Regions from separate parts of the Pantoea sp. SGAir0215 genome, predicted to be linked through region 4. Evidence: riboswitches for the same ligand, from Rfam matches in the RefSeq annotation. Region 4 holds a riboswitch; each other region holds the start of a gene.

Evidence for each region. A riboswitch is a leader RNA that binds a small molecule or an ion and turns the genes downstream of it on or off. The one in region 4 is predicted to bind thiamine pyrophosphate.
Region 1: another riboswitch for thiamine pyrophosphate. It lies ahead of thiB (thiamine ABC transporter substrate binding subunit); the one in region 4 lies ahead of thiC (phosphomethylpyrimidine synthase ThiC).
Region 2: another riboswitch for thiamine pyrophosphate. It lies ahead of thiM (hydroxyethylthiazole kinase); the one in region 4 lies ahead of thiC (phosphomethylpyrimidine synthase ThiC).
Region 3: another riboswitch for thiamine pyrophosphate. It lies ahead of C1N64_RS22185 (FAD-dependent oxidoreductase); the one in region 4 lies ahead of thiC (phosphomethylpyrimidine synthase ThiC).

The regions. Positions count from the first base shown of each region.
Region 1 covers NZ_CP028031.1:1,337,340-1,345,273, forward strand. Annotated here, with positions in the region: gene polB (DNA polymerase II) at 1-1,319, opposite strand, end outside; gene C1N64_RS06260 (DedA family protein) at 1,487-2,251, shown strand; gene thiQ (thiamine ABC transporter ATP-binding protein ThiQ) at 2,248-2,949, opposite strand; gene thiP (thiamine/thiamine pyrophosphate ABC transporter permease ThiP) at 2,933-4,543, opposite strand; gene thiB (thiamine ABC transporter substrate binding subunit) at 4,519-5,505, opposite strand; TPP riboswitch at 5,549-5,653, opposite strand; gene sgrR (HTH-type transcriptional regulator SgrR) at 5,689-7,350, opposite strand; gene C1N64_RS06285 (MFS transporter) at 7,604-7,934, shown strand, end outside.
Region 2 covers NZ_CP028031.1:3,439,720-3,447,653, reverse strand. Annotated here, with positions in the region: gene ahpC (alkyl hydroperoxide reductase subunit C) at 39-602, shown strand; gene ahpF (alkyl hydroperoxide reductase subunit F) at 675-2,243, shown strand; gene C1N64_RS16050 (AEC family transporter) at 2,291-3,250, opposite strand; gene C1N64_RS16045 (hypothetical protein) at 3,342-3,539, opposite strand; TPP riboswitch at 3,840-3,936, shown strand; gene thiM (hydroxyethylthiazole kinase) at 3,971-4,759, shown strand; gene thiD (bifunctional hydroxymethylpyrimidine kinase/phosphomethylpyrimidine kinase) at 4,756-5,556, shown strand; gene C1N64_RS16030 (GntR family transcriptional regulator) at 5,585-6,271, opposite strand; gene C1N64_RS16025 (mannitol dehydrogenase family protein) at 6,322-7,782, opposite strand.
Region 3 covers NZ_CP028032.1:250,551-258,484, forward strand. Annotated here, with positions in the region: gene C1N64_RS22135 (flavin reductase family protein) at 1-428, opposite strand, end outside; gene C1N64_RS22140 (DsbA family protein) at 772-1,323, shown strand; gene C1N64_RS22145 (ASCH domain-containing protein) at 1,383-1,796, shown strand; gene C1N64_RS22150 (YybH family protein) at 1,820-2,191, opposite strand; gene C1N64_RS22155 (VOC family protein) at 2,257-2,631, shown strand; gene C1N64_RS22160 (LysE family translocator) at 2,684-3,286, shown strand; gene C1N64_RS22165 (GNAT family N-acetyltransferase) at 3,346-3,810, shown strand; gene C1N64_RS22170 (HesA/MoeB/ThiF family protein) at 3,833-4,795, opposite strand; gene C1N64_RS22175 (thiazole synthase) at 4,805-5,563, opposite strand; gene thiS (sulfur carrier protein ThiS) at 5,566-5,763, opposite strand; gene C1N64_RS22185 (FAD-dependent oxidoreductase) at 5,748-6,692, opposite strand; TPP riboswitch at 6,831-6,950, opposite strand; gene C1N64_RS22190 (AzlD domain-containing protein) at 7,028-7,348, opposite strand; gene C1N64_RS22195 (AzlC family ABC transporter permease) at 7,345-7,934, opposite strand, start outside.
Region 4 covers NZ_CP028031.1:833,888-841,821, reverse strand. Annotated here, with positions in the region: gene purD (phosphoribosylamine--glycine ligase) at 1-949, shown strand, start outside; gene C1N64_RS04055 (DUF1481 domain-containing protein) at 988-1,650, opposite strand; gene hupA (nucleoid-associated protein HU-alpha) at 1,718-1,990, opposite strand; gene C1N64_RS04045 (YjaG family protein) at 2,179-2,769, opposite strand; gene nfi (deoxyribonuclease V) at 2,832-3,500, opposite strand; gene hemE (uroporphyrinogen decarboxylase) at 3,500-4,570, opposite strand; gene nudC (NAD(+) diphosphatase) at 4,611-5,381, opposite strand; gene C1N64_RS04025 (Rsd/AlgQ family anti-sigma factor) at 5,578-6,081, shown strand; TPP riboswitch at 6,214-6,313, shown strand; gene thiC (phosphomethylpyrimidine synthase ThiC) at 6,400-7,934, shown strand, end outside.

The DNA.
Region 1 (7,934 bases), 500 kb from region 4:
AGGCCGACGGGATCGATCAGAAAGGTGCGGATAATCGAGGGATAAAGACTTTTGTAATCCAGCACCAATACGGAATCATACAGGCCTGGCCGGGAATCCATCACATAGCCGCCGGGGCTGGCTTCCGGCGCAACATCGCCGAGATTGGGGGCGACAAAACCGACCCGATGCATGCGGGGAATATACAGATGGCTGAAGGCCGCCACAGAGCCGCCGTGGCGATCGACCGCCAGCCCGTTAACGGCGGCGCGCTCCAGCAAAAACGGCATGATCTCGGTTTTATGGAAGATGCGTGTGACCAGCTCGCAGTCCTTCAGGTTATAGCGTGCCAGCGCCGGTTTATCGTTGGCAAAACGCCAGTTGATCTCTTCCATGCGCTGCCACGGGTTATCGATAGCTTTGCCTTCGCCGAGCAGTTGTTGTGAAACCGACTCCAGACTAAAAGAGGGGAAATCCCAGAAGGCGGATTTCAGCGCATCAATACCGTCAATGATCAGCCGACCTGTCGCCTGGGCAAAAAACACGCCGGGTTTAAAACCGTGCTCACGCCATTCCAGTACAGCCTGCTGGCGGCCCAGGCGTAACGGAATGCCATAGCGGTCGGCATGTTTCTGCAGAACGCGCAGGTCAAACTGCACCACGTTCCAGCCGATCACCACATCGGGGTCTTGGTCGGCAAACCAGCGATTGAGCGCCTCCAGCAGTTGAGGGCGGGTTTCCAGGTAAATGAGTTCGAAATCCAGTGCGCTGGCATCGCCGTTAGGCGGTCCCAGCATGTAAACCTGACGCTGGCCGCAGCCTTCAAGGCCAATGCAGTAAAGCTCGCCATGCTGGGTGGTTTCGATATCCAGAGAGACCCATTTCAGCGGTGGGCGGTAGTCAGGATGCGGTTTGAGCCGGGCGTTAACCAGCGCATCGCCCTGCGCGTCACCATCGAACCACACGGGCGCGGTGATAAACCGTTCCATCAGATAGCGTTCAGGCGGACGAATATCGGATTCGTAAAGGGGAATGCCGTTTTCGCGCAGTTTCTTTTCAATCCACTGAAGCTGGCGATGCTGGCGGCAGTAAAGGCCAAATACCGGCCGGCGGCGAAAATCGGTTAACTGGAGAGGCTGCATGCGCACCTGGCGCTCGTCCTGTAGCAGCGTTTCGACCTGCGCCTGGTACTCGCAGGGAATAAACGTCACCGATTCCTGCACGGGCAGCACGACGCGCTGAGCACCGTCATCGGTGGCCAGCCAGAGCGTAATTTCGGTGCCTTGCGGCGTATCGCGCCAGTGACGGCTCAGCAGAAACCCTGCGCGGGGCTTATTCACGTATTCTCCAGGCTGATAGCGAATCGGACATGCGATTAAAAAGTATAACATGGGTATTTATACAGTGTCTCCCGGTGCGTTTTGTCAATATTGGCCTACAATTCTTGCCTTGACGCTGTGATGTCTGCTCTGGACAATCCAGCCTTCTGCTTTTTCTGAGGATTGATATGGAAGCCTGGGTTCAACACCTGATTACACAGTCGCTGGAGTGGGCGCTGTTTGCCGTGGCGCTGGTGACGTTTCTGGAGTCACTGGCGTTTGTGGGGCTGCTGCTCCCCGGCACCGTGATGATGGCGAGCCTTGGCGCGCTGGTGGGCAGTGGGCAGATCGGTTTGTATCCCGCCTGGGCCGCTGGCTTCGTCGGTTGTCTGCTTGGCGACTGGGTTTCTTACGGGATTGGCTGGAAATTTCAGGGGCCGCTTCATCGCTGGAAATACCTGCAAAAATACAAAGGGCTGCTGGATAAAACCGAACATGCGCTGTATCAGCACAGCATGTTTACCATTCTGGTCGGCCGTTTTGTGGGCCCCACTCGCCCGCTGATCCCGCTGGCGGCAGGTATGCTGGAATTGCCGGTACGCAAGTTTCTGCCCCCCAATCTGATCGGCTGTATCTTATGGCCCCCGCTTTATCTGTTGCCGGGGATTCTGGCAGGCGTGGCGATTGATGTCCCGAAAGAAGCCCAGGGCGGTCACTTTATCTGGCTGCTGGTTGCCGTTGCCCTTGTGGTGTGGCTGGGATGCTGGCTGTGCTGGCGCTGGTGGCGCGGTGAAAAGACCCGCGACTGGGCCACCGCGTATTTGCCGCCTGAACGACTGCGCTGGCTCGCGCCACTGGGCCTGGTCGTGGCCGTTGCGGCCTTCGTCGGTATTCAGTTTCACCCGATGATGCCAGTTTTCCGCCACCTGCTGTGGCAGGTCTTTATCGGTTAACGACGTGGGATGCCGAGCACATCGGCTTCCCGCACGTCCCCTGACAGCAGCCGGTCCGTTGCGCCATCCCAGTAAACCCGTCCATCTACCACCACCACGCTGCGTGGCGCAATCTGCTGCGCATCTTCAAGACTGTGCGACACCATAAGTAATGTGATTTCACGGGCTTCGCAGACGGTACGCACCAGGTTGAGCATCTCGCCACGCAGTGCCGGATCAAGCGCCGAGAAAGGTTCATCCAGCAGTAATACCGGCCGCTCGCGCAGCAGGCAGCGTGCCAGCGCTACGCGCTGACGTTGTCCACCTGAGAGCTGGCCTGGCAGGCGCGACAGCATCTCACTGAGCCCGACCTGCTGTGCAATGGTGGCTACCTGCTGACGCTGGTCCGCAGTCAGCCTGAGCCCGGGATGTAAGCCCAGCCCCAGATTCTGTTCCACGCTGAGATGCGGAAACAGGTTGTTTTCCTGAAACAGCATCGATACCGGGCGCTGAGCGGGCACGCTGTGGGTATGATCGACGCCATCCATTATCAGACTGCCCTGGCTGACGGGCAGAAAGCCGGCAATCAGATTTAACAACGTACTCTTACCCGCGCCGCTTGGACCAAGAATCGCCAGCCGTTCGCCGCGCCCGGCGTGAAGGGAAAAACGCATCGGCAAATGCTGATACAGGTAAGTCAGATTATTCAGTGTCAGCATGGCGACCCGGTAATTTTTCCATCAGAGTAAACAGAGACAGGCAGAGCACCAGCAACAGTAATGCGGTAACGGCTCCGTCGGCCCCGCGATAGGCACCAATCTGCTGATAGAGGTAGAAAGGCAGCGTACGGAAATCGGCGTTACCGAACAGCGCCACGACGCCAAAGTCTCCAATTGACAGTACGCAGGCAAACGCCAGCGCCTGTGCCAGTGGCCGCTTCAGTGCACGGAGTTCTATCAGCGTCAGGCGGTTCCATCCGCTGATCCCTAATGCACCGCACAGGTGGTTGTAGCGTTCTGCGATATCCCGCATCGGGTTTTCCAGCACTTTCAGGGCATAGGGAATGGCGATCAGTGCATTGGCGAACATCACTACGCCATCCGCCGCATCGGGCAGCCCTGTTGTGGCATTCAGCAGCAGGAAAAAGCCGGTTGCCAGCACGATACCCGGCATGGCCAGAATCAGCATGCCGCTGGTGTCCATAAATTGTGCGGCAAGTTTACGCTGGCGCAGGCGCAGTTCGCGGCTGCTCCAGAGCAGCATGGTCGTCAGTAACACGCACAGCACGCCAGCGCCCAGGGCGATGCGCAGTGAGGTGAATGTTGCCTGCCACAACGCCGGTTGTTGCAAGGCGCCGCGCAGTCCGCCGTCCAGGCCATTAATAATCACTGCGATCAGGGGCGGTAGCAGTAACAGCAAGGCTAAACCGATGAGGGCGATGTCGCTGATGCGCGCCAGCACGGAATCCTGCGGATCGCGCCAGCCCTGGCGCTGCGTGTTGCCAGCGGGAATGGCGTGACTGATGCGCTGACTGAGAAGCACCAGCACCAGGCAGCAGCCAAGCTGAATCAACGCCAGGAGTGCGGCGCGTCCCGGATCGTAGTCATAACTTAAAGCCTGAAAAATGGCCAGTTCGATAGTGGTGGCCCGCGGCCCGCCACCCAGTGAAAGCACCGTGGCAAAACTGGCGAAGCAGAGCATGAAAATCAACGCACCGGTAGGCAGTAACTGGCGACGTAGCCACGGCCATTCAAGGAGCCGAAAGTGATGCCAGCCACGGATATTCAGCTGTGCAGCAAGCTGACGCTGTTCGGCCGGAATGCTTTCCAGCGCCTGCAGCATCAGGCGCGTGGCCAGCGGCAGGTTGAAAAAAACATGGGCCAGCAAAATGCCCTGAAGCCCGTAAGGCGAGAAGTGATAGTCCACGCCAAGCCAGGCGCAAAGCCGGGCCAGCCAGCCCACCCGACCATAGACAGTGAGCAGACCAAATACCGCGACCAGCACCGGCAAGACCAGCGTCATGGCGCACAGGCGTAATAATCCCTGACGGCCAGGAAAACGGCGTCGATAGAGAGCCCGGGACAGCGGAATGGCCGGCAGCAAAGAGAGCAGGGCGGAAAGCAGCGCCTGCGTAAATGAAAAGCCAATCACATGATGCAGATAGGTATCCTGCAGAACCGCGCGCCAGTCGGTCGCCGGGGCCGCCATCCACAGTGCAGCAAAAGCTGACAACGCCACGCTGCAAAGCAGCAACGTGGCGAGTGAACCCGGAATCAGCCAGAAGGGGATCAGCGACTCACGGCGCGTTGCCATTGGCTGACCCATTGTGAACGGTGGCTGGCGACGGCTTCAGGCGAAAACTGTAATGCCGTCTTCGGCACGCTGAGTGAAGCAAAGCCTGCAGGCAGGTCGGTTTTGATCACCGGGTACATCCAGTTGCCGGTTGGAATCGTATTCTGGAAAGCGGGCGTGACCATGAACTGCATAAACTGCTCTGCCAGTTTTGGTTGTTTGCTGTTAGCCAGGCGGGCTGCCACTTCCACCTGCAGATAGTTGCCTTCGGCAAACGGTGCCGCGGCATAGTTATCCTTCTTCTCTTCAATAATGTGATAAGCCGGCGACGTGGTATAGCTCAACACCAGATCGCTCTCGCCTTTCAGAAACAGACCGTAGGCTTCACTCCACCCTTTGGTCACCGTGACGGTTTTCTTTGCCAGCTTTTGCCAGGCTTCAGGCGCCTTGTCTCCGTAGACTTTTTGCATCCACAGCAGCAGGCCAAGGCCCGGCGTGCTGGTGCGGGGATCTTCATAAATCACGCGCCATTTTTCGGGGCTTTCGACCAGTTCTTTCAGGCTCTTTGGTGGGTTTTTCAGCGTGTTTTTGTTATAGACGAACGCGAAGTAGCCGTAATCGAAGGGCACAAAGGTGGTGTCCTTCCAGCCGCCGGGAACCTGCAATTTACCGGTATCAACGTCGCTTTTGGCAAACAGCCCGGTTTGTTGCGCGGCCTGCAGGAGGTTGTTATCCAGCCCTAAGACCACATCGGCCTTGCTGTTCTTGCCTTCCAGACGGACGCGATTCAGCAGCGAAACCCCGTCTTCCAGGGCCACATATTTCAGTTCGCAACCGCACTGGGTTTCAAAGGCTTTTTTAACGGCCGGACCCGGTCCCCAGTCAGCGGAAAATGAATCATAGGTGTAAACCGTCAGGACAGGTTTGGCCGCGAAGACCGGGGCAGAGAGTAACAGCAGCACGGGCAGGACGTTTTTTAACACTTTGCGCTCCTATAGCGGCAGGGTTGAGTCGCAAAGGATCTGAGCAAAGTTGCCTCTCAAATCCCTACGTCGGCATTAACCGATTCAGGTTCGACGGGTATATCTCAGCGCTCTGACATGATGGAAAGAGGCACCCCGTTGAGAACGTCACATTCTAGTCATTTAATGCCCGCCGGGAAAGGATCACAGCGTGGGCGGTGCAAACCAGGCGGATTTAAAGTCAAACCACCCCAGCGTATTCATCCGTACTCCGCGCATACTGCGCTGGCCTTCCAGCAGCAGCCAGTGATGAAACAACGGATGAAGCCAGTTGCTTTCAACCAGCTGTTTCGCCCATTCAGCAAGGGGGAGCGTTTTCTCACGCCAGCGCGCAGCATCCTGCTGCCAGTTCACCGGCAGGCAGTGCTGCAACAACGGGACTTCGTATAACAGCGCAAACAGAGAATAGTCCAGGGGCAGGGTAAAGTTGACGCTGCCGAGCCAGATATCGCTTTCACCTGTGCCCTGATGCCAGGATTCATAACTGACCTCACGCACGTCCAGCGTCACATCGTGTTGCGCCAGTAGTGGACGCAAGGCATCGGTGATACTGACGTGCTCAATGTGCTGGTTATAAACGGTCAGCGTCAGGTGCGTCAGGCCTGCGGGTTTTTCTACCGGTGTCAAATCACGCCGGTGGTGCCAGCGGGGCAGCAGGCCGTAAGCAGGAAACCAGTAACGCTGGTAACCCAGATCAGCATTGTTCAGTAAGGCAATGGGGTTAAGCAGGAAGCTAAGCCAGCGTCGAATGCCCGGTTCGCCTGCCTTCGCGGAGCGCTGGTCAAACAGTAAAAAGTAGCAGCCCTCTTCAAGCCGACTCTCTTCCTGTTTCTCATCGGCCTGTTCGCCCTGCAGGCGAACACCGGCATAAACCACTTCGTCACTGATTTCGGGCAGCACCCATACCGACACGTCATCGATCAAGGCGCGATAGCCAAAGTAGTCGTCGAAGGCTTCGATCTTCAGCTGACTTTGCTGATTGCGGATGACCCGATAGGGCCCTGTCCCTATGGGCTGACGGGCAAAATCGCGCATATCGGGCCACTCGCGCGGCAGAATCATGGCGCTGACGCTGCCCAACAGCCAGGGTAGCCAGCGGTCGGGCTGATCTAAATAGATATCCAGCGTCCAGGGGGCAGGGGAGTCAAGTCGCTGAAGATGGCAAAACAGCGGATGCTGGCGCAGGCGCTCAAGGCTGGCAATCACATCGTCCATGTCGAGTTCCCGGCCATGATGGAAACGGATAGCCGGACGTAAATAAAAGCGCCAGTGTCGATCCGAATGTTGCTGCCAGTGATGAGCGATATCGGCTTCGATTTCCCCCTTTTCCTCATTTATGCGTGTCAGACCGCTAAAAATCTGGCGAGCGATATGGGTTTCTGACCGACGCAGGGGCGATCCAGGCAGCAGATTGAGCAGAGGGCGATAGTAGAGAACGCGCAGAATATGTTTTCCCTGCCGGAAACTGCGGCCCAGATGCGCGCTGATCATCTGTCTGACCTGATCTTTATCGCCGACAAGCTGCACCAGTTGATCAATACGATCCTGTTCCAGCAGGTCTTCAGCGCGCTGCTGCTGCAAGGTTAGTCCGGTGTAGCAGAAGGTGAGCACGGATCGCTTGCCCCGTCCGGCCTCCGCCTGCCAGGTGAGCCAGCCGGCTTCCTGCATCCTGTTAAGCAGGTTCCGCATATGGCGACGTGAACAGTGCAGGGCGTCGGCCAGTTCAACCAGGGTGGTTTCCTGCGATTGCCCCTGACAGCTCTGCCACAGACGAATGAACTGCTGCTTCAGACGTGATGACGACATAAAAGAGGAACTCCCTCTGAAACCTGCTCTGTTTTTCCTGCCCTATTTTAGAGGCAAACTTTCTCGCATTGGAAGAGCGGGAGGCATTCAGCGATGGATGGCGCTCTGACATGGACGGCAGCGATGCCCGTCCCTTCTGAGTAGTGTGCTACGATTTTGCCAGCAGAGTTATTCTGCTGGTTTTTTTTACGTTGCAGGTTATGGTCGGGGGACACGCTTCCCGTTTCTATTGTTGTTCTGTCAGGGATAAGGCATGAAATCTTTGTTAGCATTCTCGCGCCGTTTCAATCCAGTGTTTTTCGCTTTTATGGTGACCGCCTTTATCCTCGGCGTAGCGGGCGCGCTTCAGGCACCGACGCTGAGCCTGTTTTTATCGCGAGAAGTGCAGGTGCCGCCGCTGTGGGTTGGGCTGTTTTTTACCCTCAATGCCGTTGCCGGGATTGTGGTGAGCATGATGATCGCAAAACGTTCTGACCGGGTCGGCGATCGCCGCAATATCATCTTGCTGTGCTGCATGCTGGCATTGGCAAACGCGCTCCTGTTCGCCTTTACCCGCCATTATCTGACGCTGATAACGCTGGGCG
Region 2 (7,934 bases), 1.9 Mb from region 4:
TTGTAAGCTGCATCACATATTTTAAAGGAGGCCATCACATGTCCATTATCAACACCAAAATTAAGCCGTTCAAAAACAGTGCATTTAAAGACGGCCAGTTTATCGAAGTAACCGAGAAAGACGTTGAAGGTAAATGGAGTGTTTTCTTCTTTTATCCGGCTGACTTCACCTTTGTTTGCCCAACCGAACTGGGCGACGTCGCGGATCACTATGAAGAGTTCCAGAAACTGGGCGTGGACATCTACTCAGTGTCTACTGATACCCACTTTACCCACAAAGCCTGGCACGGCTCTTCTGACACCATCGCAAAAATCAAATATGCGATGATCGGTGACCCAACTGGCGCGCTGACCCGCAACTTCGACATCATGCGCGAAGATGAAGGTCTGGCTGACCGTGGTACATTCATCGTTGACCCACAGGGTGTTATCCAGGCTGTAGAAATCACCGCTGAAGGTATTGGCCGTGATGCGTCTGACCTGCTGCGCAAAGTGAAAGCGGCGCAGTACGTGGCTTCTCACCCTGGTGAAGTGTGCCCGGCCAAATGGAAAGAAGGTGATGCGACTCTGGCGCCTTCGCTGGACCTGGTTGGCAAAATCTAATTTCCGCATCGCAACGTCGATCATTTTCTCATCGGGTGCTTCGGCACCCGATTTTTTGACCAGGAACTCACTATGCTTGATACCAATTTAAAAACGCAGCTCAAAGCTTATCTTGAGAAACTCACCAAGCCTGTGGAGTTGATTGCAACGCTGGATGATGGCGCAAAATCAACCGAGATTCGCAATCTGTTGGTCGATATCGCGAGCCTGTCTGACAAGGTCAGCTTTAGTGAAGAGAACGATCGTCAGGTGCGTAAACCCTCATTTTTAATCACTAACCCTGGTGCGGATCACGGCCCACGTTTTGCGGGTTCGCCGCTGGGTCATGAATTTACCTCACTGGTGCTGGCGCTGTTACAGACCGGTGGGCACCCGTCCAAAGAAGCACAAAATCTGCTTGATCAGATTTCGGCGCTGGATGGGGATTTCCATTTCGAAACCTATTATTCGCTGTCCTGCCACAACTGTCCGGATGTGGTACAGGCTCTGAACCTGATGGCGGTCCTGAACCCACGCATCAGCCACACCGCGATTGACGGTGGCCTGTTCCAGAACGAAATTCAGGAACGGAATGTCATGGGCGTGCCGGCGGTTTTCCTGAACGGCAAAGAGTTTGGTCAGGGCCGCATGAGCCTGGCGGAGATCGTCAGTAAAGTCGACACCAATGCTGACAAGCGCGCAGCAGAAGCGCTGAATAAACGCGAAGCCTATGATGTGCTGATTATTGGCAGCGGTCCCGCTGGCGCAGCGGCCGCCATCTATTCTGCCCGTAAAGGCATCCGCACCGCCCTGATGGGTGAGCGTTTCGGCGGACAGGTACTGGATACCGTTGATATCGAAAACTATATTTCCGTGCAGAAAACGGAAGGGGCCAAACTGGCTGGCGCACTGCGTGCCCACGTTGACGATTACAGTGTTGATGTGATTGACAGTCAGAGCGCGATTAAACTGATTCCGTCTGCGGCGAAAGGCGGCCTGCACGCCATTGAAACGGCGTCAGGTGCCGTACTGAAATCCCGTAGCATCATCCTGGCGACCGGCGCGCGCTGGCGCAACATGGGCGTGCCGGGGGAAGAGCAGTACCGTACTAAAGGTGTGACCTATTGCCCGCACTGTGACGGTCCGCTGTTCAAAGGTAAACGCACTGCCGTCATCGGTGGCGGTAACTCCGGCGTGGAAGCGGCTATCGATCTGGCTGGTATTGTTGAACACGTCACATTGCTGGAATTCGCCAGCGAAATGCGTGCAGACAAAGTGCTGCAGGACAAACTGCGCAGTCTGAAAAACGTGGATGTGATCCTGAATGCACAAACCACCGAAGTGAAAGGCGACGGCAGCAAAGTTACCGGCCTGCAATATCTGGATCGCACCAACCAGACAACCCATGAACTGGCGCTGTCAGGCATTTTTGTTCAGATTGGCCTGCTCCCTAACACCACCTGGCTGGAAGGGGCGGTTGAGCGCAACAAGATGGGTGAAATCATCATCGATGCAAAATGCGAAACCAGCCTGAAAGGCGTTTTCGCAGCAGGCGACTGCACCACGGTGCCTTACAAGCAAATCATCATTGCCAGCGGTGAAGGGGCAAAAGCCTCGCTGAGCGCTTTTGATTACCTGATTCGCACCCAACCTGCACACTAAGTTTTTCGGTGCAAAAGCCAGCCCTGTAACCTGTGTTACAGGGCTTTTTAGTATCCGGCCAGCGTCATTAACATCATCCACAACGGCGTGGTTATCGCGGCAAAAAGGGTGGAAAGCAGCATACTGGCGGCCGTGGGGCCGGTAATCACGTTAAATTTCTGCGACATCAGGTAGACATTCACACCGACCGCCATCGACCCCAGCAGCACCACCACTTTACTTTCCAGCGCAGGCAGACCCGTCAGCCAGGCGATTGCCCAGACACACAGCGGCTGCAGAATCAGTTTCAACGCACAAATCGTGTAACTCTCTTTCAGGCCTTCCCGCACCCGGTAGTGCGCCAGGCTCATGCCGAGAGTGACCAACGATAAGGGTGCGGCGATGGACGCCAGCATGCGCAGCGGTTCAGCGGCGATGGCGGGAAGAGGCCGCTGCAACAGGCTCCAGGCGGTGCCTGATAAGATGCCAATAATTAACGGATTCCTGAGCACGCTAATCAAGGTGCGCTTAAAGCCCTGAAGGGAAAAACTGCCCTGTTTCGACCATTCCACCGAGACGGTGAGTAATGTCCAGAGGATCAGACTGTTAAATACCAGGACCAGCGCAACCGATGGCAAGGCACCGGGGCCCAGCAGGACGGTAGCGACCGGAATACCCAGCATAACGTTATTTGAAAAGACACCGCCCAGGGCAAAGACCGAACCGGCCACGCCATCCAGATGAAACAGACGCGAGGCAAGGATTCGGCCCACGATAAACACCAGCAGACAACTGCCAAAGAATGCCAGAAGCAGGCGCACATCGACTGCGGGACTGTTGTAAAAGTCACTCATGATGCGAAACAGCATGCAGGGCAGGGCAACGTTAAAGACAAACCGGTTCATGCCTTCGCTGATGCTCAGCGGCCATTTGCCCCATTTCGTCAGGCAATAACCCAGGAAAATAAGAATAAACAGCGGGGCTGACAGGTAAATCTGGTGTCCTAATGTATCCAGCAGGAAGGGCATAAGCGTAAGCAGTCCAGTGACTCAGTAAGGGCAAGACTACCAAATTGCGTCGGCCGCGTAACCTGGCAAAACGTGTACCCGACCCGCGAATTTACCCCAGCCAGCGGCGCGCCTGGTCATCACTGATATCGCGATAATACACCCGATGGATAACCGCATCGCAACGCTGACAACGGGCAGAAAGATAAGTGGAATAATAGTGTCGGCCAGAAGGAGAAAGGGCACCCTGACGGGTAATGGTGATGTCAGTCCATCGGTGACGATGAGGGATAAGCGCTAAAAATCGCATCATGCTTCCTGTCAAGTATGAAGTGTTCTGGTAATTTTTAACTACGTGATATGAAGATTTATTGTTGCGATGTTGTAGGCAGGTGTTTGTTATTGCTGGGCATTCTGATAATGGTGAAGGATATAATTTACTTGCGTAAATACCTTTACTGCTCTGACGTGCAAATTTTAAGCCCGCAGCATTAAGCCTTTTTTCGTGCGGTGGGGAGTTGATCCGGATCATGTAAAAGTCTCGCCCGCCAGGTTGAAAAAAGAATAAGCACCTTGCTTAAATTTAGGGGCTTACTTATTCTTCTCTGCGTAACACGACTCGGGGTGCCCTTCTTTGTGAAGGCTGAGAAAAACCCGTATTACCTGATCTGGATAATGCCAGCGTAGGGAATTCTGATGCCTGACCGCATTCGCCTTCTTGTCCGCCGGTTGGGAGTTCTGATGACACATCAACCGCACCATCTTTCTGATGCGCAATGCGCGCCCATCCTGCAACAGTTTCGCCGTCAGTCACCGCTCGTGCACTGCATGACCAATGATGTGGTGCAAATGCTCACGGCTAATGTCCTGCTTGCTCTGAACGCGTCACCTGCCATGGTCATCGATCGCGAGGAAGCGCCGCAGTTCAGCGGTATCGCGGATGCACTGTTAATCAATGTCGGCACATTAACGCACGAACGCCAGCAGGCCATGGCCGCGGCAATCGAGGCGGCTAATCTGGCAGGCACGCCCTGGACGCTGGACCCGGTAGCGGTGGGCGCACTGACGTTGCGTACCCGGTTTTGCCAGCAGGTGCTGATGCAGTCGCCTGCCGTGATTCGCGGCAATGCTTCCGAGATTCTGGCGCTGGCCCAGCAGGCTGACGGCGGACGTGGCGTGGACAGTCTGCACGCCGCCGAAAGCGCCCTGCTGGCCGCCCAACAACTGGCGCGGGAGTATCAGACCTGTGTGGTGGTCACTGGCGAGGTGGATTATGCCACCGACGGGATGCGTACCCTGTCGATCGTCGGCGGATCGCCCTTAATGACGCGGGTGGTCAGCACCGGCTGTGCGCTGTCTGCGGTCGTCGCCGCCTTTGCCACCCTGCCGGGTGACAGACTGATCAATATCGCCAGCGCCTGTCGGGTGATGGCACTGGCCGGAGAGAAAGCCGCACAGGCATCAACCGGGCCGGGCAGCTTTGCACCGGCGTTTCTGGACGCGCTCTGGACACTGGAGGCCGCCCTGTGAAACGCATCAATGCTTTAACGATTGCCGGTACCGATCCCAGCGGCGGTGCCGGGATTCAGGCCGACCTGAAAACCTTCTCCGCACTGGGCGCTTACGGCACCAGCGTGATTACGGCCCTGGTGGCGCAAAATACCTGTGGCGTACAGTCGGTGTACCGTATTGATCCTGATTTTGTCAGCGCACAGCTGGATTCCGTTCTTGATGACGTGCGCATCGACAGTGCAAAAATTGGCATGCTGTCCGACGCGGCGATCGTGGAGCGGGTGGCGGTTGGCTTGCAGCGCCGGGCAATCCCGTTTGTGGTGCTGGACACGGTGATGGTGGCCAAGAGCGGCGATGCCTTACTGAGTCCTGATGCCATTGCCTGTGTCCGCGAGCGCCTGTTGCCACAGGTGTCACTGATCACACCTAATCTGCCCGAAGCCGCCGCGCTGCTCGAATGCCGTATGGCCAGCAATGAGAACGAGATGCTGACGCAGGGCGATGCCCTTCTGGCGCTGGGTTGTCAGGCCGTGCTGATGAAGGGCGGACATCTGGATCATGGCGAAAGTCCTGACTGGCTGATCACGCCAGCGGGGCGGCAACGGTTCAGCACGCCTCGGGTGAAGACGCGCCATACGCACGGTACCGGTTGTACGCTGTCTGCTGCGCTGGCGGCCCTGCGCCCACGGCACAGTGACTGGGCGGAGACGGTTAATGAAGCCAAAACCTGGCTACAACAGGCCCTGCTGACAGCCGATTCGCTGGAGGTGGGCCACGGGACTGGACCTGTGCATCATTTTCATCAGTGGTGGTAACGGCTTCGCTCAGCGATTGTACGGCGCGCTACTCAGCCTCGAACCAGTCACGGTTTTGCCTGATCACGGGCGCGAGCGAAAACATCATTGCCTGCAGATGGTGACGCAGGGCGGTTTCTGCCTGGTCCGCATCGCGCGCTTTCAGGGCGGCAAAAACGGCTTCATGTTGTTCGATCAGCGTTTCAGCGGGCGCGACCTGATTCAGGGTGAGATAGCGCACCCGGTCCATCGTCGCCTTGATGTTTTCAATGGTTTCCCATGCCAGCATACAGTCGATACTCTCCGCAATCAGACGATGGAATTCATCGTCCAGGCTGAGAAACATCTGGCTGTCGCCCCGGGCGGCAGTGATGCGCTGGAGCTGCAGATTATGCTCCAGCGCCATCAGTCCGCGCTGGCTTGTTTCCCGCGCTGCGCGGCGTATCACGGCCAGTTCTACCGCTTCCCGGATAAAGCGTCCATCTTCGACCTGCTTCGCTGAAATCTTACGCACAAAGGTGCCGCGCTGTGGAAGGATTTGTACCAGACCGGCTTCTGCCAGCTTAATGAACGCCTCACGTACCGGCTGGCGAGAGAGATGAAAACGGGCGGAAACCTCTTTTTCCGACAGCAAAGCGCCCGGCTGAATGACGCAGGTGACGATATCTTTGCGTAGATAACGGTAAATCTGCTGATTGACCGGTTCACTTGTCGTGATGGTGTAGGAAAGCGTCATGTTCTGTCCCTGTTAACATTAACCCGATTTCGCCAGCGCGTTAAAACGCCTTAGCCCTGTGCGATGGCCTGTTGCACGGCCGCCCGTGCCCCCACTTTCGTTAACTGTATATAGCAGGCGGAGAGCGCGTCAACGAAGGCTGTATTATCCGCCAGATCCTCGCCGAAAACGGTTTTCAGGCCCAGTAAGGCCCGCACCCGCTCCTGACCTTCCGCGCTTTCTGCCACACAGGTGGCCAGCTGGGCTTTAAGTGGGTCGCGGATCGCTATAGGTTCGCCTTTTTCATCGACCGCAGCGACATAGCGCATCCAGGCGGCAATGCCCAGCAACAGCAGCGGGCAGGGTGTGCCGTTAGCGAGATGCCAGCGCACGCTGTCGAGAAAGCGTTGTGGCAGTTTCTGGGTGCCATCGGTCGCAATCTGGTAGGTGCGGTGTCTGATAGCGCGGTTGGCAAAGCGAGCGATTAAGGCGTCGGCGTAAGCCGGTAAATCCACGCCCTGCGTGGTTAACGTCGGCGCCTGTTCGTTAACCATCAGCGCACGTGCGGCCGCCCGGAACGCGTCGTCAGCCATACAATCGCTGATATGTTCATAACCCGCAAGGTAACCAAGGTACGCCAGAAAGGAGTGGCTGCCATTGAGCATGCGCAACTTCATTTGCTCAAACGGCAGCACATCCTCCACCAGTTCGGCACCGGCCTTGTCCCAGTCAGGTCGGCCGCTGACAAAATGGTCTTCAATCACCCACTGAAAGAAGGGTTCAGCCTCAACGGCCACCGGATCGGACGAACCAATACGGGCACGTAACGCGTCAAAGGCGGCCTCATTCATTGCCGGAACAATGCGATCTACCATGGTGGAGGGAAAGGTGATGTTGTGCTGAATATAGTCCGCCAGCGACGCATCATGCTGCCGGGCGAGCTGCGTCACCACATTCCGTGTGACGTGGCCATTTTCAGGCATGTTATCGCAGGACATCACGCTGAAAGGCGCTAAACCCAGATCGCGTCGACGGCGGATGGCGGCGACAATCAATCCGGGCAGCGAGCGGGGCTGTGCGGGGTGCGCCAGGTCATGCACGATATCCGCATGTTGCAGATCGAGATTGCCGCTGGCGGGCAGGTGACAATAGCCTTTTTCCGTCACGGTCATCGACACAATCGCCACGTCCGGCTGGCACAGGGCCGTAATCACGGCATCAATGCCGTCCGTTTTGCCGTGCAGTGCCGCGGTAACCACCCCAATGACCCGGGTTTTCACGGCGTCGTCACTTTTTTCGGTCAACGTATAGAGAAAGTCCTGCTGGCGGAGTGCCTGAATCAGCTCGCCGCTGTTAAGGTTAACCTCGCAGATTCCCCAGTCGCTACCCTGTTCGGCCAGTTTATCCGTGCACAAGGCCTGATGGGCGCGATGAAAGGCACCAAAGCCGATATGCACTATACGGGTTTTAAGCTGGCGACGGTCATAGGCGGGCAGATGAACATCCGCAGGAAGGTGATCGATGTGTAGCATAAAGCATCCTTGTGGCAGACGGACGGCAGGCCATGCTGGCATTAAGGATGAAAAATTACGCGTCTCGCTACTACCATACAAGTTGAAGTAGCGGAATTGTGAATGTAATCACGAACTGTTTACATTAAGGCCGGGAGCCAGGGCTCCCGTGA
Region 3 (7,934 bases), on a different contig from region 4:
AACAGCGTGTCATAGGCCTGTTGCGCTTCCGTTTCAGGCAGCAGACGGCACTCCATCCACGCGACACAGCTCTCTTCCAGCAACGGCACGCCATAGTGCGGACTTTCGTGTGCCTGAATAGCGAAGTCGGCAAACTTGTCCTGATCGCGCCCGGACGTGCTGCCCACCGCATAAGCCATATCCACAAAACCCGCCGCCGGTACACAAATGCCAAATGCCCCGCTGGCTTCAATGATCTCACGTGACAATGTGGATTTATCCACAACGATAGCCATTCTTGCTGGTGTGAACTCAACGGGTACCGACCAGGCTGCGGCCATGATGTTGCGGCGCTTTGACTGACTGTCGCGACTGGTAATTAACACCGTGGGACCGTGATTAAGCAGACGGCTTGCGTGTTCCAGCGCTACCGGACGAAAATGCGACATGCAGTGTTCCTCAGACCTGAACCAGGCATAAATGACGCGACTGAACCCCAATATCAGGGAATAAAGCGCGTTACCTTAGCGGCTTTTATTTCGCTTCAGTTTGCCGCTTTGTGCCTTAACGTTAAAAATAATGTTTAATATCATGATTTAACATTGATGAAATCTGATAGTGCTGGCCTTTAAAGCGAAACCGCCGGATAGCTAATTCTAGTTTGGTTTGGTTTGATGTGGGAGAAATGAGATTAATCCTTATCGGTTTAAAATAAGGTCTGCACTGGCAGAACCTGGCTAAGTTTGTCACAGTCATTGAAGCCAACTTTCATGCTTTACAACAGGAGCCGCTATGAACAATGAAACACTACGGGCAGAACCGCTTACCTGGGGTCATGGGCCTCATCTTTTTGAAGTTTTTATCGAGCCCACCTGCCCTTTCTCCGTTCGGGCTTTCAATAAGCTGGATGCGCTCCTGAGCCTGGTCGGAGAAGATAAGATGACGCTTAAAGTCCATCTTCAGTCCCAGCCCTGGCATATGTATTCCGGGGTTATTGTGCGCTATATTCTTGCCGCCTCAGTACAAGGTAAAGCGGCGGCTAAAGCCGTCCTCCAGGCGGTGGCCGATCACCGCGAAGCGTTTGAGTTCACTGACCACTGCCGTGGTCCTAACATGGACACCACGCCTAACCAACTCCTGGCACGGCTCAGGGATTACAGCGGCATTGATGCTTATGCGGCTTTCGATCGCCCTGACTTACAAAATCTGGTGAAATGGCACTGTAAGTATGCCCGTCAGAACGGGATTCATGTTTCGCCAACCTTCATGATTAATGGTCTGGTCCAGCCCGATATCGGCAGCGGCGATTCGGTTGAACAGTGGGCAGAACGCCTTCTGGCCTGATATTCCCCTGCGATGCACACAAACTGAGTGGATAACCCATAAACGGACGTAATATTCCCATGACAATGAATGTGGAACAAATAAAGGCTAAATATCCTGGCGCACTGTCGTGGTCATTTGGCGATTCACCTGAGCTGGCGAATGAACTGGCGACCCTGGTCCTGACCGGGAAGAAAATTGCCACCTGCAGCTCGTTGCAGGGCTGGTACGATGACGACGTCAGGCCGCTGCCTGGCGGTTACAACATTATTTTAGATGGCGAGAAAAAACCGCTGTGCGTCGTCAGAACGACCGGGCTTTTTCTGACGCGCTTTGATCGCGTCACGCCGGAAATGGCCATGATGGAAGGAGAAGGCGACCTGAGTCTTGAATACTGGCAGCGTGAACATCAACGCTTCTTCCAGCGCAACGGCGGATTCAGTCCCGAAATGGAGCTGATCTTTGAAACCTTCCAGCTGGTGGAAGTCATCTGACAAACCGCCCGTTCGCGCCCGTATTACATCCGAACGGGCGTTTTCATTCCGGGGCAGCAGGCCGAATCAACGGTGCAGCGCCATTGACCATCGCTGTCCCGGCGAAACAAATAGGTGGCGCGCCGGGTCGTTTCAACATGGTTTTCCTGCTGACAGGGATAACGCAGCACGGTTTCCATGATCACCAGCGCCGTTTTCCCCCTCTCAATGACCGCCATTCGGCCCTGCTCAACCACCCGCTTATCCTGAACAATGGCCTTGCGCGTTACCCTCATTCCCGGCTTTACCACCAGGCTGGCACCCTCTGCATAGTGCTGCATCAATGCGTCGTAATCACGGGAAGTCATCGCCCTGTCGCATCGTCTGATAACCTGTAAAACAGGTAGCTCATTCATCAGCTCTTCCGCACGCATTGCGGGTATGTTAAGTATATGCTTACCGATGTTAAAAGGAGTTAATCATGTTTAGTCATATGGTTGTTGGTACAGACGATATTGAGCAGGCAAAAAAATTCTATGACGCCATTTTTGCCGTAATAGCGTGTGAAGAGCAGGGAATTGATGCCATAGGCCGCCCTTTTTATTCGAAAAATAACCAGCGTTTTATTGTCACTAAGCCCATTAATGGTCAACCGGCCACCTTTGCCAATGGCGGAACCATTGGCTTTGCGATGCCCTCATCTGACGCCGTCTTCCGCTGGCATCAGCAGGGTCTCGAAAACGGCGGAACCTCGGCTGAATCCCCACCGCATATCAGAGAAACCGATGGTCGCTGTGTCGCTTATCTCAGAGATCCCACCGGTAACAAGCTGTGTGCTTTTTACAATCCGTCATAGTGTATGACCGGTTCTGTACACGCAGCGAAAAAGCCTTGTAAACGGAGAGCCGTTGGATATTAATCTCGCTGGCTTTCTGCCTGCACTGTTGCCGATTGCGCTGTCACCTGGGGCGAGTTTCACTCTGGCGATGAACAGTGCACTTACATCAGGCTACAGAGGCTTGTTTAAAACACTGTTCGGCACTGCGCTGGGTATTTACACGCACGCGCTGCTGATTGGACTGGGGCTGTCGACGGCGCTGGTGGCGTCATCCACACTGTTCACCTGGTTAAAAATCGTGGGGGGCGTTTATTTACTGTGGCTTGGCGGACTGCTGTTTATCACCGGGATAAAGACAAAAACCTTTACGCTGAACGCTATGGACAGCGCGGTGACGATAAAAGGCGCCTGGCTGGCCAACGTCATTAACCCTAAAGCTATCCTGTTCTACCTGACGGTGGTTTCCCAGTTTACAGGCGACAGAACCGATTTGGCTGCCTTCCTGAGCCTGGCCACCGTACACATTGTAGTGATGTGTCTCTGGCTCACGCTTATCAGCCAGCTACTGGTTTTTTCAGCGCAAAGCGTGAATCCCGTTGTTCTGAAACGCTATGTAAACATGGCAGGGGGCCTTTTGCTGATAGTGATTGCCGTACACAACCTGGTATCCTGATCGTCAGCTCAACGCGGTCATCATAACTTTCATTCATATCGGAAGGCAGAGGGAAACAGATGGTAGCCGTTCAGCAATGGTATAAAGACGATTATCTGATCACGACAGATCGCGCAAGGATGGATATTGAGGCGATTCATCGCTATCTCACCCGCTCAACATGGGCAGCCGGTATTGATGGAGAAACCGTGGCCCTGTCGGTAGAGAACAGCTTAAATTTTGGCCTTTTTCATCATCAACAGCAGATCGGATTTGCCCGCTTTGTTACTGATTACGCCACCTTTGCCTATTTATGTGATGTCTACGTGCTGGAAGAGTATCAGGGCGCAGGTCTGGGAGGTTGGCTGATTACCTGCTGTCAGTCCCATCCCATCGTGGATAAACTTCGCAGGATGCTACTGTTCACCTCAACCGCGCCATGGCTATATAAAAAGTTCGGTTACGAGCCCGTCAACCGGCCCGATTACGCCTGGACGATTACCCGACCCGATATCTATCAGGCCCGTCGTTCAGACCGGGCCTGATAAGCCTGCTTTTCCGTCAGATTTAGCGGTCGGCGATGATGGCCAGCCGCTCACAGCCACGCGCCTCCAGTGCCTGCGCGGCCTGAGCGGCACGCATGCCGCTGGCGCAGACCAGAACAATGCGCTTATCCGCGGGCGGTTGCCAGCAGGCAATATCCTGTGGCAGTAGCCTCTCAGCATTCGTGCTGACGCTCACGGGGGCTTCATCCATCCCACGTAGCTCCACCACGCAGTCGTCTGGCGTCAACAAGGCAGGATCAATAAACGGAATCCCGGGTTTTTCCGGTTCCGGTGCCGCATCAAAGCGGAACTGACGCAGTTGCCATGACACAAAATCACAGTTAATCATGCACCCTAACGGTGACGGCGACAGCGTTAGCAGTATGCTGAGCGCCATCTGAGCCTGCATGGCGCCTAAGGTGGCGACCGCCGGGCCTAAAACCCCCGCAGTGTTGCAGTTGCCTGATGCTTTGGGTAAACGGGGAAACAGCGCGCGATAGCTGGGCGCTCCGCCGCAGAATCCGCCAACATAGCCTTGTCTTCCCAGCACTGAGGCACTCACCAGGGGAATTCGTCGGGCATAGCAGTTGTCGGAGAGCAGATAGGTCACTGCAAAATTGTCTGCGGCGTCAATGACCAAATCAATCCCTGTCATTGCCGTATCGATAATGCTGGCACGCAGGGCATCAACATGCGGCTCGATGAGTATGTCAGGATTGCGTTGCGCCAGCGCACGCTGCGCGCAGAAAACCTTGGGCTCGCCAATGTCGGCAACGGTAAACAACGTCTGGCGATGCAAATTATGCAGCGTCACGACATCATGATCATACAGCCGGATATAGCCCACGCCGGCACCTGCGAGCAGGGGCAACAGGGTTGACGCGAGTCCACCCGCGCCCACGACCAGAACGCGGGCTGCAGCCAGCGCCTGCTGCCCCTCATCCCCGACTTCGGGCAACATAGTCTGTCGTTGATATCGCGACATTTTCGCTCCTTAACTGAACTGCGCCAGACCAAAAACGGGCGTGGAGGCGACCGCCATATCCCGACGTTCCATCATGCCGGCCAACCGCGCCTGATGTCCTGACTGAATGGCACTGGCAAACGCTCCCGCCATGCGTACCGGATCGTGGGATTTCGCGACGGCGGTATTCAGCAACACGGCATCAAAGCCCAGCTCCATCGCCTGCGCCGCCTGGCTGGGAGCACCGATCCCTGCGTCAATGATCAGCGGAACGTCTTTAAACCAGGCACGCATGGTGCGTAAACCGTCAATATTGCGTAGCCCCTGCCCCGAGCCAATGGGCGCGCCCCAGGGCATCAGCACCTGACAGCCCGCTTCCAGCAGTTTTTCGCCCACAATCAGATCTTCTGTGGTGTAAGGAAAAACATGAAAACCTTCGGCACATAAAATACGGGCGGCCTCCACCAGGGCGAATGGATCCGGTTGCAGGGTATCCGCGTGCCCGATCACTTCCAGTTTGATCCATGGCGTGGCAAACAGTTCGCGCGCCATATGCGCCGTCGTGACGGCTTCCCTGACGGTATGGCAACTCGCTGTATTGGGTAACACGCGCTTATTCAGCGTTTTCAGTAAATCGCGAAAGGCCCCACCCTGATTCCCTTCCCGACGCAGACTGACCGTGATGATATCCGCACCGGAGGCCACAACAGCCTGCTGAAGAATATCCGGTGAGGGATAACCGGCCGTACCCAGTAAAAAACGGGAGTCGCCCTTGTAGTCGTAAAACATGATCAACCTCCCTGCATTGGCGACAGCACTTCCAGACGGCAGTTGGCCTCAAGCAACTGTGAGGCATAGCGCTCTCTGGGAACAAAGGTTCCATCGAGGGCACTGGCCACACAGCCAGCGTCAATGCCCTGCTCTTCTAACAACTCCGCAAGCGTCCCGGCTTTCGTCTCGATAGCACGACCATTTAGTTCGATTCGCATAGTAGTCTCTCTGTTGCAAGTTGATGCATGAGCTTTTCGGCCATAACCGGTGCCAGCAAAAAGCCATGGCGATACATACCGTTAATGGAAAAGACACCGTTTTCATAACGCACGTCGGGGAGGTTGTCGTGATAAGCAGGACGTAACCCCGTCCCGCTTTCGATAATGCGCGCTTCGGCAAGCGCAGGATGAATGCTGTAAGCAGCGCTCAGCAGCTCCATCATGGCGCGCGCGCTGATGGGGCTGGTATCCTGACTCTCAACCATGGTGGCCCCGAGCATAAAGTGCCCCTGCGCCCGGGGAACCAGATAGCAAGGAAAACGGGGATGCAGCAGGCGTAAAGGTCGGGAAAACGTGATCTCATCCGTTTGCAGTATTAGCATTTCGCCCCGCACCGCACGCAAGGCTGGCTGTGCCTCACGCGCATGAATACCGCGGCAATCAATAATGCGTCCGCTGGGCTTGCCAGCGTGAATACTGACGCCCGCGCTGACCAGACGTGCACGTAACTGTTGCATTGCCTGACGCGGATCGAGATGCGCTTCAGCCGGGAAAAATAATCCCCGGGCGAAGCGGTTTTCCAGCGCGGGTTCGATGTCACCTGGCGCAACCCACTGATGCGCTAGGGTCATGCTGGCAAACCGGGTAAGTTCGGCGCTGTCACGCGGTGGCGCGAGTACGAGTGTGCCCTGCTGTTCAACGCCACTTACGCGGGCTGCCCACCACGCTGCAGCGTGCTGTCCCCATTCAACGACCTGCTGAGGCGCACTTTCTGCCTCACACCAGGGTGCCAGCATGCCGCCAGCCCAGTAGGACGCCGCCTGACAATTCGGTTGCGTAATGACTTCAACCTTCTCGCCGTGTTCGGCCAGTAACGTCGCGATACAGAGTCCGGATACACCGCTGCCCAGCACTGACCAGCGGCTCATTGTCCGCCATCCTGATGGGGTAAAAACGGAATAAGGATAGTCACATTGGCCTCTCTGTTAGCTCTCAGAGACCCGCGATACAAGAAGGGAAAAAGCACAAGCCTGACAGAAACAGGCTCTGCGGCAAGCATCTACGCGATGCGCAGATGCCCGTCTTCCTACGCCAGTATCAACTGGGTCAGGTTCTAAGGGTCGCTAAGCCGCGCATGGCGCTATTAGCCTCTCAGTCTCTCTGGCGAGACTCCCCTGACGGGTTCTAGTTGTATTTTAAGCGACGCTGTTCGTCAAGGCTGACACGCAATTTATCGCCGGGTCCGGCAAGATAAATAGCGCATTCAGGGTACACCCATGTAGCGCAACAACGCCGTCATGCAGGCCGCGCCCAGAATAATGAAAATCAGCGGAGCTCTACGCCAGGCAAGGAACAGGGCAAACCCGACGCCCAGCACTCTGGCCATCCCTGCAAAATGCTGGCCTTCAAACAGCGTGGTGGTTGCCGCAACCGCAAGCAGCAGTACAGTGGCAGCATCGGATAACATATTTTGGGTTCGTTCACTGACGGGCAGACGATTGCCGAGTTTAACACCCGCGAAACGGATGGCGTAGGTGCCAGCAGCCAGCAACGCAATACCTGCAATAATCATGGCGTGATTCATTTGCGCGATCTCCATGTAAAGAGGCCAAGCAAGGAAAACAATACGGGCATACCGGCAGGTACGAAAGGCGTGACCACCAGCGACAAAAACGCACCAGTCATAGCAGGAATGCGGGTGCGCGCTTTGCGTAAGGCAGGAAAGATTAGCGCAATCAGGATCGCGGGAAAGACCGCATCCAGGCCGATAGCAGACACATTCGGAATAAACTGCCCTATCGCCGCGCCAGCCATTACGGTCACAGGCCAGATTACGCCAATACTGATGCCGCATATCCAGAATGCCTGGCGACGTTGCGCCAGCGTAGGCTGGGAAATGCCAAACACGACACTTTCATCATTCATGATGTGGCATCCTAGCAGACCCCGTCTGCCCTGACCGACCAAATCCTTGACAGTGATACCAAAAGGAAGATGACGCGCATTGACCAACAGCCCCGCCGCTGCCGCCGTGAGAGGACTGCCACCGCCCGCCACGATACCGATAAACAGGAATTCAGACGCCCCCGCCAGCACCAGCGTCGATAACGCCAGCGGCACCCAAAACGGAAAACCTTCTGCAAGAGCGAGCGAACCATATGACAGGCCAA
Region 4 (7,934 bases):
CCTTGCACGTCACAACATCCCCACTGCCGAATACCATAATTTCACCGAGGTCGCCCCTGCGCTGGCCTACCTGCGTGAAAAAGGGGCGCCCATTGTCATCAAAGCCGATGGCCTGGCTGCCGGTAAAGGTGTCATTGTGGCCATGACGTTGCAGGAAGCCGAAAACGCGGTGCAGGATATGCTGGCGGGCAACGCCTTTGGTGACGCCGGGCACCGTATTGTGATCGAAGAGTTCCTGGACGGTGAAGAAGCCAGTTTTATCGTGATGGTCGATGGCGAGAATGTCCTGCCGATGGCCACCAGTCAGGATCACAAACGCGTCGGCGAGGGGGATACAGGGCCAAACACCGGCGGTATGGGCGCTTACTCTCCTGCACCAGTGGTGACGGATGAAATCCACCAGCGCGTCATGGACCAGGTCATCTGGCCAACCGTACGTGGCATGGCAGCAGAAGGGAATGTCTACACAGGCTTCTTATATGCCGGGCTGATGATCGATAAGACCGGTCAGCCAAAAGTGATCGAATTCAACTGCCGTTTCGGCGATCCGGAAACGCAGCCCATTATGCTGCGCCTGCAATCGGATCTGGTGGATCTCTGTCTGGCTGCCTGTGAAGGCAAGCTCGATCAAAAAGACTCACAATGGGATCCCCGCCCTTCGCTGGGTGTGGTGCTGGCGGCAGGTGGCTACCCTGGCCCCTACGCGAACGGCGAACTGATTCACGGTTTGCCGCAGGAAGAAGCGGCTGACGGCAAAGTTTTCCATGCCGGTACACGTCTGGAAGGCGACCGCGTACTGACTAACGGTGGACGTGTGTTGTGCGTCACCGCGTTAGGCGATGACGTTGCCGCTGCGCAGAAGCGCGCTTATGCGCTTGCTCAGCCGATTTCCTGGCAAGGCAGTTTCTGCCGCCGCGATATCGGCTATCGCGCCATTGGTCGCCAGTAACGATGACAGGGGCACACGTTGTGCCCCTTTTTCATGTCTCAGAAATCCGCCTCTTTGGGCTCATCTGCACATTCGTCTTTGTGGCTGACCCGCAACAGTTGAACGCCTTCTGGCGCTTCCAGCCATGAAACCATCAAGGGACCAGCGGAATGACGGCGGTAATGCGTGAGCGTCTGCCATGCCTCACTGTCAAACGCTGGCGTCACCTTTTGGCCGTCACAGGTCTCCACGACATTGCCCCCTGCCCAGTGCCCCTGCTTCAGAAACACCCGACCGCTTAAGAGCGCATCGCTGACGTCCCGCATACGTTGCGCGTCAAACTTATAAAGTTCCACCGTATCAGGGCTGACCGCTTCACGTTGAGTAGCAAGCTGGCGCTGCATAAAGTTAAGACTGCCATTCTGGTCAAATCGCAGGGTGACATCGTCGGGAGGCGCGCCTTTCACCTGACGCTCAACGCTGACCAGATGATCGCCCAGCCAGCGGTAGTCTGTCGTTTCGCTTTTTTCGCTGTTAAACGGGTTGTACAGCGTACGAATATGCACAGACTGATGATCCGTATTCTTACGCCAGATACGCACACTGCCACGGTCGGCCAGATAACCACTGGCGGAAAAGGCGGGAATGTCGGGGGTGGAACTGCACCCGATAATCAGTGAGGAGAGAAGCAGGGCGGAAAAGCGCTGAAGCAGCGTAGTCATGGTGGCTGGCCCTTAAACAAAAGGGGCGAAATCGCCCCTGTTTAAAACTTTACCGCTATGCGACGTCTTACTTGACGGCGTCTTTCAGAGCTTTACCAGACACGAATGCAGGTACGTTTGCCGCAGCGATTTTGATTTCTTTGCCAGTCTGTGGGTTACGACCGGTACGCTCAGCGCGGTGGTTCACTTTAAAAGTACCAAAACCAACCAGTTGTACAGCATCACCCTCTTTCAGAGACTCAGTGATTGCAGCCAGAGTAGATTCCAGCGCTGCCTTGGCCTGGGTTTTAGACAGGTCAGCTTTTTCTGCGATCACATCAATCAGTTGAGTCTTGTTCATAAGTTATCCTTAAAGTGTATTTATCGCTTGCTAAGCAACGAGTGCGAGGGAAAAGCCAACTTCGGGCACTCTTCAGCCTGCACGCACCGATAGCCACAATTTTCAGCCCCCCAAATGTAGACCAGACAGGGGGCTGATGTGAAGCCTCCAGGCGCGCTAATTAAGGCCTGAAGTCACGTTTTCTCGCCTTATTGCTGAATTTTTATACCGATGTTACTAATTCCCGCCTCGCGCAGGTCGGATCGCAGACCTTTTATCAATTCAAGGTCTCGCTCTTCACAGTCTGCGAGCAGGCGAAAAATCTCCCATTGCAGGTCCCATTCGTCGATGACAGCCGGGTTTTCCCGCAGCTCTTCATCGGTCATTTCACGACCTGCCTGAGTCATTTCCAGAATGGCCACGGTGGTAATGGAGGTCTTGCTGACTTCAATCGCATGTTCAAGCGTTTCGCCACTTAACAGGGCGTGCAGCACTTCACTTAATGCCACACAGGCATCGATGGCCGGATACACGCCGTAGACCTCAAAATCATCGCCATCCGGAATCGCAGCTTCGAGCTTTTCCAGTTGACTGTCGAAGTTGATCTTTGCATCTTTCACCGTCAGCGTTTCCCAAATCAGATCGAGAATTCGGCGGTAAAGCGCAGGATCGGCAAACGCAGTTTGCTGGCAAAAGGCCATGTAATTAGGATACATGCGCTCGCACAGGCAAGCCATAAACGTCAGATGTTGCCAGCTTTCCAGCTTTGCCAGACGCAAATGCACAGGGTTTTGTAACATACACAGAGCTCTTATTCGTTTCGCTGGCCGCAGTGTAACGCAAAAGCGCCCTACAAACAGTGCTAAAGCGCGTTTTGCCAGCGCAGAAATGCAGGTCGGCGTGATGCGACAGCATCTGCCCAGCGCGTCGGTTCCGGTAAACGGTAGCCCTGAGTACACTTTTCAACCCAATCGAGGGCACTGTCCAGGCTGACGCGATGCCCGGTGGCCACAAACAGCGGATTACAGCGTACCTTGCTGCGCCATACCCAGCCAATTTGCTCCCCTTTATCCATTAACGGCTGGCGACTGCCGGGAGTCTCGTCCAGCGGCTCAAACCGTCCGCACAAACGCTTTTTGGCGACACCGATGGTGGGAACATCGACCATCAGTCCAAAGTGTGACGCCACACCGAGCCGACGCGGATGCGAAATGCCGTGACCGTCGACAAACAACAGGTCAGGCTTCTGCTCCAGCATATTCCATGCCGCCAGCAAGGCGGGATATTCCCGGAAAGAGAGAAAGCCAGGAATGTACGGCATAGTCGTCTCGATGCGCGCGATACGATGCTCCACCAGCTTCAGCGACGGGTATTCAAGAATAACCAGCGCCGCGCGCGTGACCGCACCTTCCTGTTCAAACCCGACGTCTGCGCCACCAATAAAGCGTGGCGGCAGCACATCAAAATCGTCCTGCCGCACGACGTCTGCGGCACGCTGTTGTTGCTCCGCACGAAGTGCAGCAATATCCATTATGACTCCTGATGATACTGGCGGGAAAGGCGGTGCACCGCCTCAACGAAGACGCCGGCATGCTCTGGCGGTACATCCTGATGGATACCATGTCCCAGATTGAATACGTGGCCTTCACCTTTGCCGAAACCGTCCAGAATACTGGCCACTTCCTGCTCGATACGGGCCGGTCGTGCGTACAGCATGGAGGGATCCATATTGCCCTGTAAGGCGACTTTATGCCCGACACGACGGCGGGCCTCACTGATGTCGATAGTCCAGTCCAGGCCCAGCGCATCACAGCCTGTTTCAGCCATGGCCTCAAGCCACTGACCGCCGCCTTTAGTAAACAGCGTGATCGGCACACGACGGCCTTCGTTTTCGTGCAGTACGCTGTCGACGATTTTATGCATGTAATACAGCGAGAACTCGCGATAATCGCGGCCACTCAATGCGCCGCCCCAGGTGTCAAACACCATGACTGACTGCGCCCCGGCGCGGATCTGAGCGTTAAGATAGAGAATAACGCTGTCGGCCAGCTTATCCAGCATGGCATGCAATGTGGCAGGTTCGGCGTACATCATTTTTTTAATTTTGGTGAAGGCCTTGCTACTGCCGCCTTCTACCATATAGGTTGCCAGCGTCCACGGACTGCCTGAAAAACCAATTAAGGGCACCTCACCATTAAGGTTCTTACGGATGGTCCGTACGGCATTCATCACGTAACCCAGTTCCTGTTCAGGATCGGGAACAGGCAGGCGATCGACATCGGCACGGCAGGTTACGGGGTTTGAAAAGCATGGACCTTCCCCCGTTTCGAAGTACAGCCCTAATCCCATCGCATCAGGAATGGTGAGAATATCACTGAAGAGGATGGCCGCATCGAGCTTGTAGCGACGCAATGGTTGCAGGGTGACTTCGCAGGCCAGCTCGGCATTCTTACACAGCGACATAAAGTCGCCCGCCTGGGCACGCGTGGCTTTATATTCCGGCAAATATCGTCCGGCCTGGCGCATCATCCATACGGGGGTAACATCGACAGGCTGGCGTAACAGGGCGCGCAAATAACGGTCGTTCTTCAGTTCACTCATGTCAGGACTCTCTCGGTATCAAGCGAGTAGTGTAGCACTCTCACGCCTCAGCGCGGCAGAGGGCAACGGTATCTTCAATTAATCGACGGGCAACGGTGCCAGGTGGAGGCAGTAAAGGCAGCGCATCAAAACGGAACCATCCGGCATCCAACAGCTCTTTACCGTCGTGCTGTAAGTCGCCGCCGTCATACTCCGCCATAAAGGCCATCATTAAGGACTGCGGGAAAGGCCAGGGCTGGGAAGTGACATAACGGACATTCTTCACGCGCACGTTGCTCTCTTCCATCACTTCGCGTGCAACCGCCTGTTCAATGGTCTCACCGACTTCAACGAACCCGGCCAGCACAGTGTAAATGTTATTACGATGACGCGCATGGTTGGCCAGCAGGATCTCATCTCCACGGCGGATAGCAACGATAATACAGGGCGCAATTTGTGGGTAATAACGTTCACGGCAATGGCTACACAGGCAGGCAAATTCGCGTTTACTGGCATGCATCTCATGACCACAATAGCCGCACCAGCGATGGGATCGGTAAAACTCTGCTAACTGCACACCGCGCCCGGCCAGCTGAAACAGGCCCGGATCTTCGTTGAGTAACTGGCGCAACGACAACATATCTGACGAACGCGTTTCACAAATCAGCCAGACCTTCTCTCCCTGCCATTCGCCAATCACGCGCCCCTGGTGCCCGGTAAGGCCAAACTGCTGTGCGTTTCCGTGAGGTAAATCGCCTTGCGGTAACCAAATTTTCTGTTCACTACTGACAATCCACCATCCAGCGTCTACGCTTGAAATTTCGCATTGCATTTATTTCGTCATCCTTAGCGTCAACCCGCACGCTGAAGTCCCGATGTTAAGTGTGTAGATGAACAACTATACCCAAATAATTCTGGTTGCAAGACGACAGCACGCTTATTTATCCCGACAGGTTCGCGGAGAACAAGCGCAATTGGCGCATCGCTAATCTGAAATATGAAGGTGCATAACGCATACGGAGTTAACTATGCTTAACCAGTTAGACGTTCTGACCCAACGCGTAGGTGGCAGTAATGAACTGGTAGATTCATGGCTGGCAGCTCGCCGCCAGCTGTTGGTTTCTTATTACCATTTGGTCGGCATCAAGCCGAAAAAAGAAGCGCTGACTCGCCTGGACGAGCAGGCACTGGATAACTTTTGCCACACGCTGGTCGATTATCTTTCATCCGGTCACTTTAGCCTTTACCAGCGTTTGATTGCAGAGATGGACGGCACCAGTCCGCTGCTGGCTGCCGCGCAGATTTACCCGTCGCTGGAAGCCAATACCGAGCAGTTGATGCAGCTGTATGACGGCCACCTGCAACAGGCCATCGACGACGACAACTATGTGACGTTTCAGCACGCCTTGTCAGAAGTCGGCGAAGCTCTTGAAGCGCGTTTTACCCTTGAAGACAAGCTTATCCAAATGGCATGGGACAATCACCTGACTCCGCCTGTGGCGAACGACAGTGAAATTGCCCGCCCTGCTTAACAGTGCCGCAAATGTAAATAACTTGTGATTCATAAAAAGCCCCCTTATGCTGAGTGGGCTTTAAAACATCTGTTTTATGTTGTCAGGGTTTGACGGTTGCACGTCCTTGCGGGACCTGATTAACCGTTAAACCAAATCTTGTCGGAGTGCCCATTGGGCTGAGACCGTTAATTCGGGATCCGCGGAACCTGATCAGGTTAGAACCTGCGAAGGGAACAAGAGTAAATTTTTACGGTACGCCGCACTCAGGGTGCCCGCTGTGCCGTTACTCCTTCCGAACTCCGGACAAGCAACCTTCCCACTTACTGGAATATTGCTATGTCTACTACGAAAACGACCCGTCGCGAACAACGTGCTCAGGCACAGGAATTCATTGATTCCCTGCAGGGTGGCAGTGCCTTTCCCAACTCAAAACGTATCTGGCTGACCGGCAGTCGTGACGACATTCGTGTCCCCATGCGCGAAATCCAGCTTAGCCCTACATTGACCGGCGGCAGTAAAGATGAGCCCGTTTACCAGGAAAATGAGCCTGTGCCGGTTTATGACACCGCCGGTGCCTATGGCGATCCGGCAGCAAAAATCGACGTGCATCGCGGACTGGATAAACTGCGTGCTCGCTGGATTGAAGAGCGCGACGACAGCGAAAAACTGACGCAGATTAGCTCGGCGTATACGCAGCAGCGACTGGCTGATGACGGACTGGATCACCTGCGCTTTGAACATCTGCCAACGCCGCGCCGTGCTAAAGCCGGCCGCTGTGTGACCCAGTTGCATTACGCGCGTCGGGGAATCATCACACCAGAGATGGAGTTCATCGCCATCAGGGAGAACATGGGCCGTGAGCGCATTCGTGGTGAGGTACTGCTGCAACAGCATCCGGGCCACAGCTTTGGTGCCCATCTGCCCGAAAACATTACCCCCGAGTTTGTACGTCAGGAAGTGGCCGCTGGCCGCGCCATTATTCCGGCCAATATCAACCATCCCGAATCCGAACCGATGATCATTGGACGCAACTTTCTGGTGAAGGTGAATGCCAACATTGGTAACTCAGCGGTGACCTCGTCTATTGAAGAAGAAGTAGAAAAGCTGGTCTGGTCCACACGCTGGGGCGCGGATACGGTCATGGATCTGTCGACCGGACGCTATATTCATGAAACCCGTGAATGGATTCTGCGTAACAGTCCTGTTCCCATCGGCACTGTTCCGATTTATCAGGCACTGGAGAAGGTCAACGGTGTGGCAGAAAACCTGAACTGGGACATTTTCCGCGATACGTTACTGGAGCAGGCCGAACAGGGCGTGGATTATTTTACTATCCATGCGGGTGTGCTGCTGCGCTACGTTCCCATGACTGCAAAACGCCTGACCGGTATTGTGTCCCGTGGTGGCTCCATTATGGCGAAGTGGTGCCTGTCTCATCACAAGGAGAGCTTTCTCTATGAACACTTCCGCGACATCTGTGAAATTTGCGCAGCCTACGATATCGCTTTGTCCCTGGGTGACGGATTACGCCCCGGATCGATTCAGGACGCCAACGACGAAGCACAGTTCGCTGAGCTGCACACGCTGGGTGAACTGACAAAAATAGCCTGGGAATATGACGTACAGGTGATGATCGAAGGCCCCGGCCATATCCCGATGCAGATGATCCGTCGCAACATGACAGAGCAGCTGGAACATTGCCATGAAGCGCCGTTTTATACTCTGGGCCCACTGACGACCGACATTGCGCCGGGCTACGATCATTTTACCTCTGGCATCGGTGCCGCCATGATTGGCTGGTTTGGCTGCGCGATGTTGTGTTACGTCACGCCGAAGGAGCATCTTGGCCTGCCAAACAAAGAGGATGTGAA